2 linked regions of the Panacibacter microcysteis genome follow. The protein of the gene in region 1 interacts with the protein of each later gene in a pairwise test. Links are inferred from orthologs where the notes say so. Each region holds a gene or a part of one and is shown on either strand. Other genes may lie near its edges.

Evidence for each region. Proteins that work in one complex are often made in the same cells at the same time.
Region 2: the proteins of ung (region 1) and I5907_RS18010 interact in binary tests that used the Escherichia coli proteins (3 or more experiments, as listed by UniProt). The link is inferred for Panacibacter microcysteis from one-to-one orthologs.

The regions. Positions count from the first base shown.
Region 1 is NZ_JADWYR010000002.1:1,062,228-1,066,126, reverse strand. Bases 438-3,192 are described here. They hold ung (uracil-DNA glycosylase), read left to right. Parts: upstream 438-1,356; coding sequence 1,357-2,028; downstream 2,029-3,192. Other genes in these bases: I5907_RS16240 (S26 family signal peptidase), read left to right, coding at 2,359-3,192; I5907_RS16255 (FkbM family methyltransferase), read right to left, coding at 438-922. Also shown: I5907_RS16260 (hypothetical protein), read left to right, coding at 1-69; more of I5907_RS16255, read right to left, coding at 185-437; more of I5907_RS16240, read left to right, coding at 3,193-3,894. UniProt on the Escherichia coli protein: Excises uracil residues from the DNA which can arise as a result of misincorporation of dUMP residues by DNA polymerase or due to deamination of cytosine.
Region 2 is NZ_JADWYR010000002.1:1,467,421-1,470,803, forward strand. What follows is about bases 1-2,811. They hold I5907_RS18010 (nucleoside-diphosphate kinase), read left to right. Parts: upstream 1-1,103; coding sequence 1,104-1,520; downstream 1,521-2,811. Other genes in these bases: I5907_RS18005 (DNA translocase FtsK), read right to left, coding at 1-804; I5907_RS18015 (TraB/GumN family protein), read right to left, coding at 1,553-2,452; I5907_RS18020 (hypothetical protein), read right to left, coding at 2,639-2,811. Also shown: more of I5907_RS18020, read right to left, coding at 2,812-3,349; I5907_RS18025 (LytR/AlgR family response regulator transcription factor), read right to left, coding at 3,362-3,383. UniProt on the Escherichia coli protein: Major role in the synthesis of nucleoside triphosphates other than ATP. The ATP gamma phosphate is transferred to the NDP beta phosphate via a ping-pong mechanism, using a phosphorylated active-site intermediate.

The DNA of each region.
Region 1 (3,899 bases):
GTGGAAGAAACATTGTTACCAGTTGCTAAACGTAGCCTGGTGAGGTACCTCACGGAAAATGGTGCCTAGCATGTATACAAAAGCCGCTGATTAAGCGGCTTTTTTGTCATCCGGATTGGATCCAGGATGTTTTAAAAACTTCTTATGTGTAGATAAGTCGGTTAATTTCTATGCTGTAATATTTTTAGTCAAATACAACACAAATATTTTCTCCCCTGAATGTTGTGCTAAAATTATATTTGACAAGTTCAGTAAATACTGCTTTGGAACAACCCGGCTTGTATCTGTCATGTAGTTCTAAAATAAGCATCTTTGTAATACCTGACCACTTACTAATCCCTGCTTCAAAAACTTCCTTTTCTGCACTTTCAATGTCCATTTTGATAATGTCTATTTTGGTTAAGCTATAACTGGATATAATCTGTTCAATAGAAATAGTTTCTATGTTTCCGGATGGATCTTCCAAAGTAATAAATGACCATTTAGAGGCATTCTCATCTATTATTTTTAATCTTGTTGGTTTATGCCATACTCCCGCCTTTATGCAAATGATGTTCTTGTATCGCTCTGTATTCTTTACTAATAGTTCATAATTTGATTCGTCCGGCTCTACAGCTATTATTGTAGCATTTGGAAATAACGACTTGTAATAGATGGAAGCAAGACCAATATTTGCACCGAGATCTAAAATGACATCTGCGCCCCGCCAATAATTAAACTTATATTCTTTGTGTTTGATGACCTGATCGAATGTGGCAATGTCAGATGTTTTGTTTCTTAAAAATATAGGGTGTTCAAAGCCTCTAATTTTCGCTTCAATTATTTCTTTGCCACTGGTTAATTGTGAGTAATAATTTATTCCACTCTTCCCGAACTTTCTAAAATGGTAGAAATACTCATTAAGCGTATTTAATATTTTCATATTGCATATAAATTAGCGAAAACAATTTGAATTTTTTAATCACTTTATCAGGATAAGTATCAATTTGTTCTGTGTGTTTGCCGGTCGGTAAGTATAGTACCATCCTAAGTTAAACCGTTTTCACATTGATAAAATTTCAAAATATGCTTTCTGTTGTTTTAGAATATCTTTAGAATCAGCTAATCATGCAATGTGTAAACGAAAATAAAGCACATCATTAATTGCTAAAGGATAACAATTTTTGTCCTAACTAAAAAAGGTCTATCAATCAAGATAGACCCCTTGTGATCCGGACAGGATTCAAACCTGTGACCCACAGCTTAGAAGGCTGTTGCTCTATTCAGCTGAGCTACCGGACCGTAGCACAATTTTACCTGAGCGGCGGCAAAAGTAATTTTTAATTAGTTTGCACCCAAACCTAATTCAAAAAAAAGATGGATGTAAAAATTGAAAGCTCCTGGAAGGAAGTGTTACACAAAGAATTTACCAAAGCCTATTTTGAGCAGATCGTAGCTTTTTTGAAAATAGAAAAAACCCAGGGGAAAATCATTTACCCGCCCGGCTCACTTATCTTCAACGCATTTGATAAAACACCTTTCAACAAAGTGAAAGTGGTTATTCTCGGGCAAGACCCTTACCATGGGCCCGGGCAGGCTCATGGCTTGTGTTTCTCTGTTCCGGATGGAGTGCCATTCCCTCCTTCATTAAACAACATTTATAAAGAACTGCATACCGATGTGGGCATGCCATTTCCTAAAACAGGTAATCTTTCCAGGTGGGCGGAACAGGGCGTTTTTTTATTGAATGCATCTTTAACAGTGCGTGCCGGTGAGCCGATGAGTCATGCAAAAATTGGCTGGGCCGAATTTACTGATGCGGTGATCAAAACAATTTCTGCTGAGAAGAAAGGTGTAATCTTTTTGTTGTGGGGTAAGTTTGCACAAGACAAGCAGGTACTTATTGATGAAACAAAACATTATGTACTAAAAGCCGCTCATCCATCTCCTTTAAGTGCACACAACGGTTTCTTTGGCTGCAAGCATTTCAGCAAAACAAATGAAATTCTAAAAAAACAATCACTGGAAGCCATCGACTGGAATCCATAACAACTTAACGCTCTATTACCGCAATTGACATTGCAGATCAAGCCTGTTACTGCCGGAAACCTATGCTGTGCTTTGATCTTCGCGTTTGCCCCGTAAAGCGCTTACAGTACAAGAGTGCGACGCAACGGCAGCTACATAGTAGCAATACAGCATGGCTCAACATAAAAAATGACCAAAATCTTTACGTCTTTAAAATGCAAAAAGCGTCTGGCAGATCTTTTTATACTGACCAGCCGTGCCGTTTACTCATCCCTATTTAAGAAAACTTTGCCGAGAATGATTTTGCAAGCTTTAATAGAATGTTATTTTTGCTGCCTTAAACTACACTAAATGGGTTGGATTATTTTTATTATTGGTGCGATAGGCTGGCATATCGGTTTGTATGGTATGTTCAAAAAGTCCGGAATAGACCCTGTAAAAGCTTTTATTCCTTTTTATAATACCTGGCTCATCGTGGAGAAATGCGGTATAAGCAGGCTTTGGTTCTGGCTACAGCTTATTCCTATTGCAGGCCAGTTCATCACTATCTGGATCATTATTATTTATACTATGCACTTCGGCAGGTTTGGTGTAGGAGATCATGCTGCTGCGGTATTTGTTCCTTTTATATACCTGCCATACCTCGGCTTCTCAAAAGATGTGCGCTGGGGCGGTGATAAGGTGATGAAGACCTACAGGAAATCTGCCGCACGTGAATGGATAGATGCTGCCGTGTTTGCAGTTGTTGCAGCCACACTTATAAGAACATTCATTTTTGAAGCATACACCATACCAACGGGCAGTATGGAACGAACCTTACTCATCAATGATTTTCTTTTTGTAAACAAACTCAGCTATGGGCCGCGCCTTCCGCAAACACCATTGAGTTTTCCGTTTGTACATAACACGTTGCCTGCCATGCCTACCACGCCTTCTTATCTTAAGTGGATACAGGTACCTTACACGCGGCTTGGTGGCCTGGGTGAGATAAAACGCAATGATGTAGTGGTGTTTAATTTCCCTGCAGGAGATACGATCATCAATCTCGAAAGCTTTGGTTCAAAAAATCCTTATTATGATGTGTTGAGAAAAGAATTCAATGGCAACAGGGATCAGTTGATGTCGCAATACGGAGATCATATTCTTGTACACCCGATGGATAAAACGGATAATTACATCAAACGTTGCGTTGGTGTACCTGGTGATGATTTACAGATCAAAGACGGTATTTTATATGTTAATAACGAAAAGGCTTTTGTGGCGCCCGATTCCCAGATAGATTACGAGGTAGAGACAAACGGAACGCCTTTCTCACAGGATTTTTTAGAAAATGAACTCGGCTACAAGATTATTTCTGAAAACGGAAATGTGTACGAGCAAAACGGAGACTACAATGAAATTCCGCAATCTAATATCGTGTTGTTGAATCTTACACCGGGTAAGGTAGATATTGTGAAAAAACAACCAAATGTAAAGAGTGTCAAAATGTTCCTGAATACACAACCAGACCCCATGGATATCTTTCCTTACGATAAGTATCATGCCTGGAGCGTAGACAGTTTTGGGCCGTTGCATATTCCCAAAAAAGGCGAAACAGTAGCACTGGCGCAGGATAATATCGATATTTACAGGAGAATTATCACGGTGTACGAACACAATACACTCGAAGTGTCTAATGGCAAATACATCATCAATGGCAAGGAAACACCTTCCTACACATTTAAATATAACTATTACTGGATGATGGGTGACAACCGCCATCGCAGCCAGGACAGCCGTTTCTGGGGTTTTGTGCCCGAAACACACGTAGTGGGTAAAGCATCATTAATATGGTTTAGCTATGCTGATGGCCCGAGATGGAACAGGTTTTTCAGGTCGATCAAATAAACCGC
Region 2 (3,383 bases), 400 kb from region 1 along the record:
CATTATCACTGAGATATTCTTACCACCATTCTTTAGTTTGTTGTTATTGTCTTCAACGGCATCACCGGTTTCCAAAACTCCCGGATCTCCTTTTGCAAAAGGATAAACCGGCAACATTTCTTCTGCTTCGGCTTCATCGGTTTCTGCAGGTGGCGGTGGTGCAGCTTTCATGGTCCTGGGTTTACGTTGCGGCATTTTAAATACCGGGTTAAAACGCCAGATCACATAACTCAAAACAGCCAGTGCAAGAATAAGCGTGGTGCCCACCTTGCCGGTAACTTTTACCAGCCAGTCGCTCATCATTTCACCCGTTGCGCCGCCCCAGGAAAACTCTGCGCCTTTTGTGGGAAATGCAAGCGCCACACTTATTACCAGTAAACCAAGTATTAAATAACGAAGGTTGCGTGCAAGGCTGTATACTTTTTTACCGAACAGGAGGTTTACACCCAGCACAAAGAAAAAAGTACAAAAAAGATAACTGGCCAGGCCAAAGCCATTGGCAATAAACGTGTGCGAGATGTATGCACCAAGTGCGCCCAGCAGGTTAGTTACTTTTACATCATCTGCTGTAAAAATACCAACGCCAAGACGGGCCATATCCTGGTCTTCTTTCCATGTGAATATATAAGACGTGAAAGCAATAAACAGGAATATAGCTACCAGCAAACTGACCGCGCCGGCAATTTTTGTTGTTCTTTCATCTTTTACCACCTCTGTAACCGTAACCTTCGCTTCTTTATCTTCTTTCAGCTTGGCAGGATCTGGCGCAGGAGGAGGGGTTTTCTTTTTTAATTTATTCGCCATATTATAACCTACAAACCTACAGGTTTACCATAAACGCACAAAACCCCGTGCATAACTGTTATACCGCCCAAAAGAAATACACATATACAATAACAAAACCAGCTTTGGATTGCCCACTCTTTACCGGTATAACCATTTTTTATGTTGTAGCCGGCACCAGTATTTCAATGAAGCTGCTGTTGCGTCGCACTCTTGTACGGCAGCAGCAATATTCGGCTGGTGCGAAGATTATGCATTAACATAAAATTTCTTTTTATTTAAGCCGTTCCGCTTACTTTTGCCGCCAAAATTTAACCGAGATGAGTAACAGAACTTTTACCATGATAAAACCTGATGCTACCGGCAAAGGTTATACAGGTGCAATCTTAGACCAGATTATAAACGCAGGCTTTGCAATAAAAGCCATGAAATGGATAAAATTAAGCGCAGAACAGGCTGGTAAATTTTACGAAATACACAAGGAACGACCTTTTTATGGAGAGTTGGTTGAATTTATGAGCAGCGGGCCGATAGTAGCAGCCATTCTTGAAAAGGAAAATGCTGTTGCCGATTTCAGAACATTGATCGGTGCTACCAACCCTGCAAACGCAGCAGAAGGTACCATCAGGAAAAAATATGCAGCGTCTGTTGGTGAGAATGCCGTACACGGCAGCGACAGCGATGAGAACGCCGTGATAGAGGGAAACTTTTTCTTCTCTGGTCTTGAAAGATTTTAAAACAAAACGGCTCGCCTGCGGCGAGCCGTTTTTTAATTTTGTATTGCCCGTACCTGGTAGCCCATTTCTTTGAGCAGGTTTAGCAAACCGTTTGTGCCGCCAAGATGCCCCGCCCCCACTGCTATCAATAATTGCTTATCTTTTGTAATTGCAGCAAACTTCCCGGCCCAGTTTTTATTCCTGCTGTCGATCATTACATCCTGGATTTCGCTGGTAGAGCCTCCATCAGTTTTCAGGCTAAATTCCAGCAGCTTATCTACATCCTGCTCTTTATACAACCTGATCATTTCTGCTGTTTCTTTTGCGGCTGTTTCTATACTGTCAATACTCTGCAACAATTCTTTTGCCTGCTTTTCGTAAGGAATGTTTTCCATTATTGATGCCTGGAAAGCCACTGTTTCCAGTCCTTTTATTTCTTTCTTTTTGGTATGGGCCAATTGCATAATGCTCAGTTCCATACCGTCTGACTGGGCGCAGGGCAACATGGCCTGGTACACCAATGCCGATACAAGCATGGGTTGCATTTTACCCAGTAACTGCAGTTGCATACCCATACCATGTTTATCGAAGAATGTCTTTATACGTTCGTATTCATCTGGCGTATATAGTTGTGGCAGTGTTGTATCGTGCTTCATTGTGCCGGCTGCAAGCCCACTCATCAGCTGACCAAAATCGTCCATGTCTATTTCAAAATAAATTTCATCTGCCGCGGTTATAACAGCCTGCAGGTTGGTGCTGAGCTTTGCATCATTTGCGCACAATAAGTGCATGGTGCCAAAAATGTATGATGGCTTCTTTAAATCTTTACCAGTTACTTCCCACAACAGGCTTTTGCTACCTGCGGCAGTTTCGTATTGCGCTTTTGTCTGGCAGGAAAACAGACCGGTAAGACTTAATAACAGTGATGTATATTTTATTAGTTTCTGCTTCATTTCTTTTACTACAGTTTACATTTTTTGATGCACGTTTGTCTACAGATCGCTACAGCCGCCATACTAACGGAACGATGAACCGAGCGTGGCAACAGGCGATGCCCAAAGATCTGCTGCCGGTAACAAAATAAATAAAAAAGCAGATGCCATTAGCGACACCTGCTGATGAAAAAGTTTATTTAACGCTTATTTCGGCATATCGAAAACGGTTGCATCTACATTGGTATTAATATCAACCTTCGTAACAGTTGTATTTAACGTAAAACCTTGTGGCAACGTAATTTCAGCGGCAAAAGGCATTACAAAACCAATGTCTGTTTTACGGTAGTCTGACAGGGCAGATGTTGTAACCTGCCCACCCACGCTACGTTCTGTTTTAATAATGTAGTATGTTGAAGGATCGAGCCAGAGCAACATTTCGGTACCTGAACCTGTAAGCTTGATCTTATAGGCATCTTTATCGCCTGCTTTTTCGTTTGGCAACAGCTCTGCTTTATAGCCTTTTGCTGCGTAATCATATAAAGGAGCGCCCACGTAAATAGCCATTTTTTCTGCGCTGGCATCTTCTGCAGACATCGGTTGCGCGGTAGGCCCGCTCATCATCGGGTTCAAAGACCAGCCGCCATTGTCAGTTACACACTGCATAATTTTCTGGCCATTGAAGTCGATTTCATTTTTATAGCCTTTGCCATTTACCAGGTATGTTTTACTGGGATTATTGCCACCCATTACCTCGAGGTTTCCTTCGGTTACAATAGTATTTACCTGGCTTAGAACAGCTTTGCCGCCGATTGCATCAACGTGTTTGGCAATGATTTCGTCTGCAGTTTGTGCGTGGGAATAGCCAACAGAAAGTGCCATTGCTGCAATAGCAAACAGTAGTTTTGATTGTTTCATCTATGTATGGTTTTAATTATTTCGTCCGGTTAAA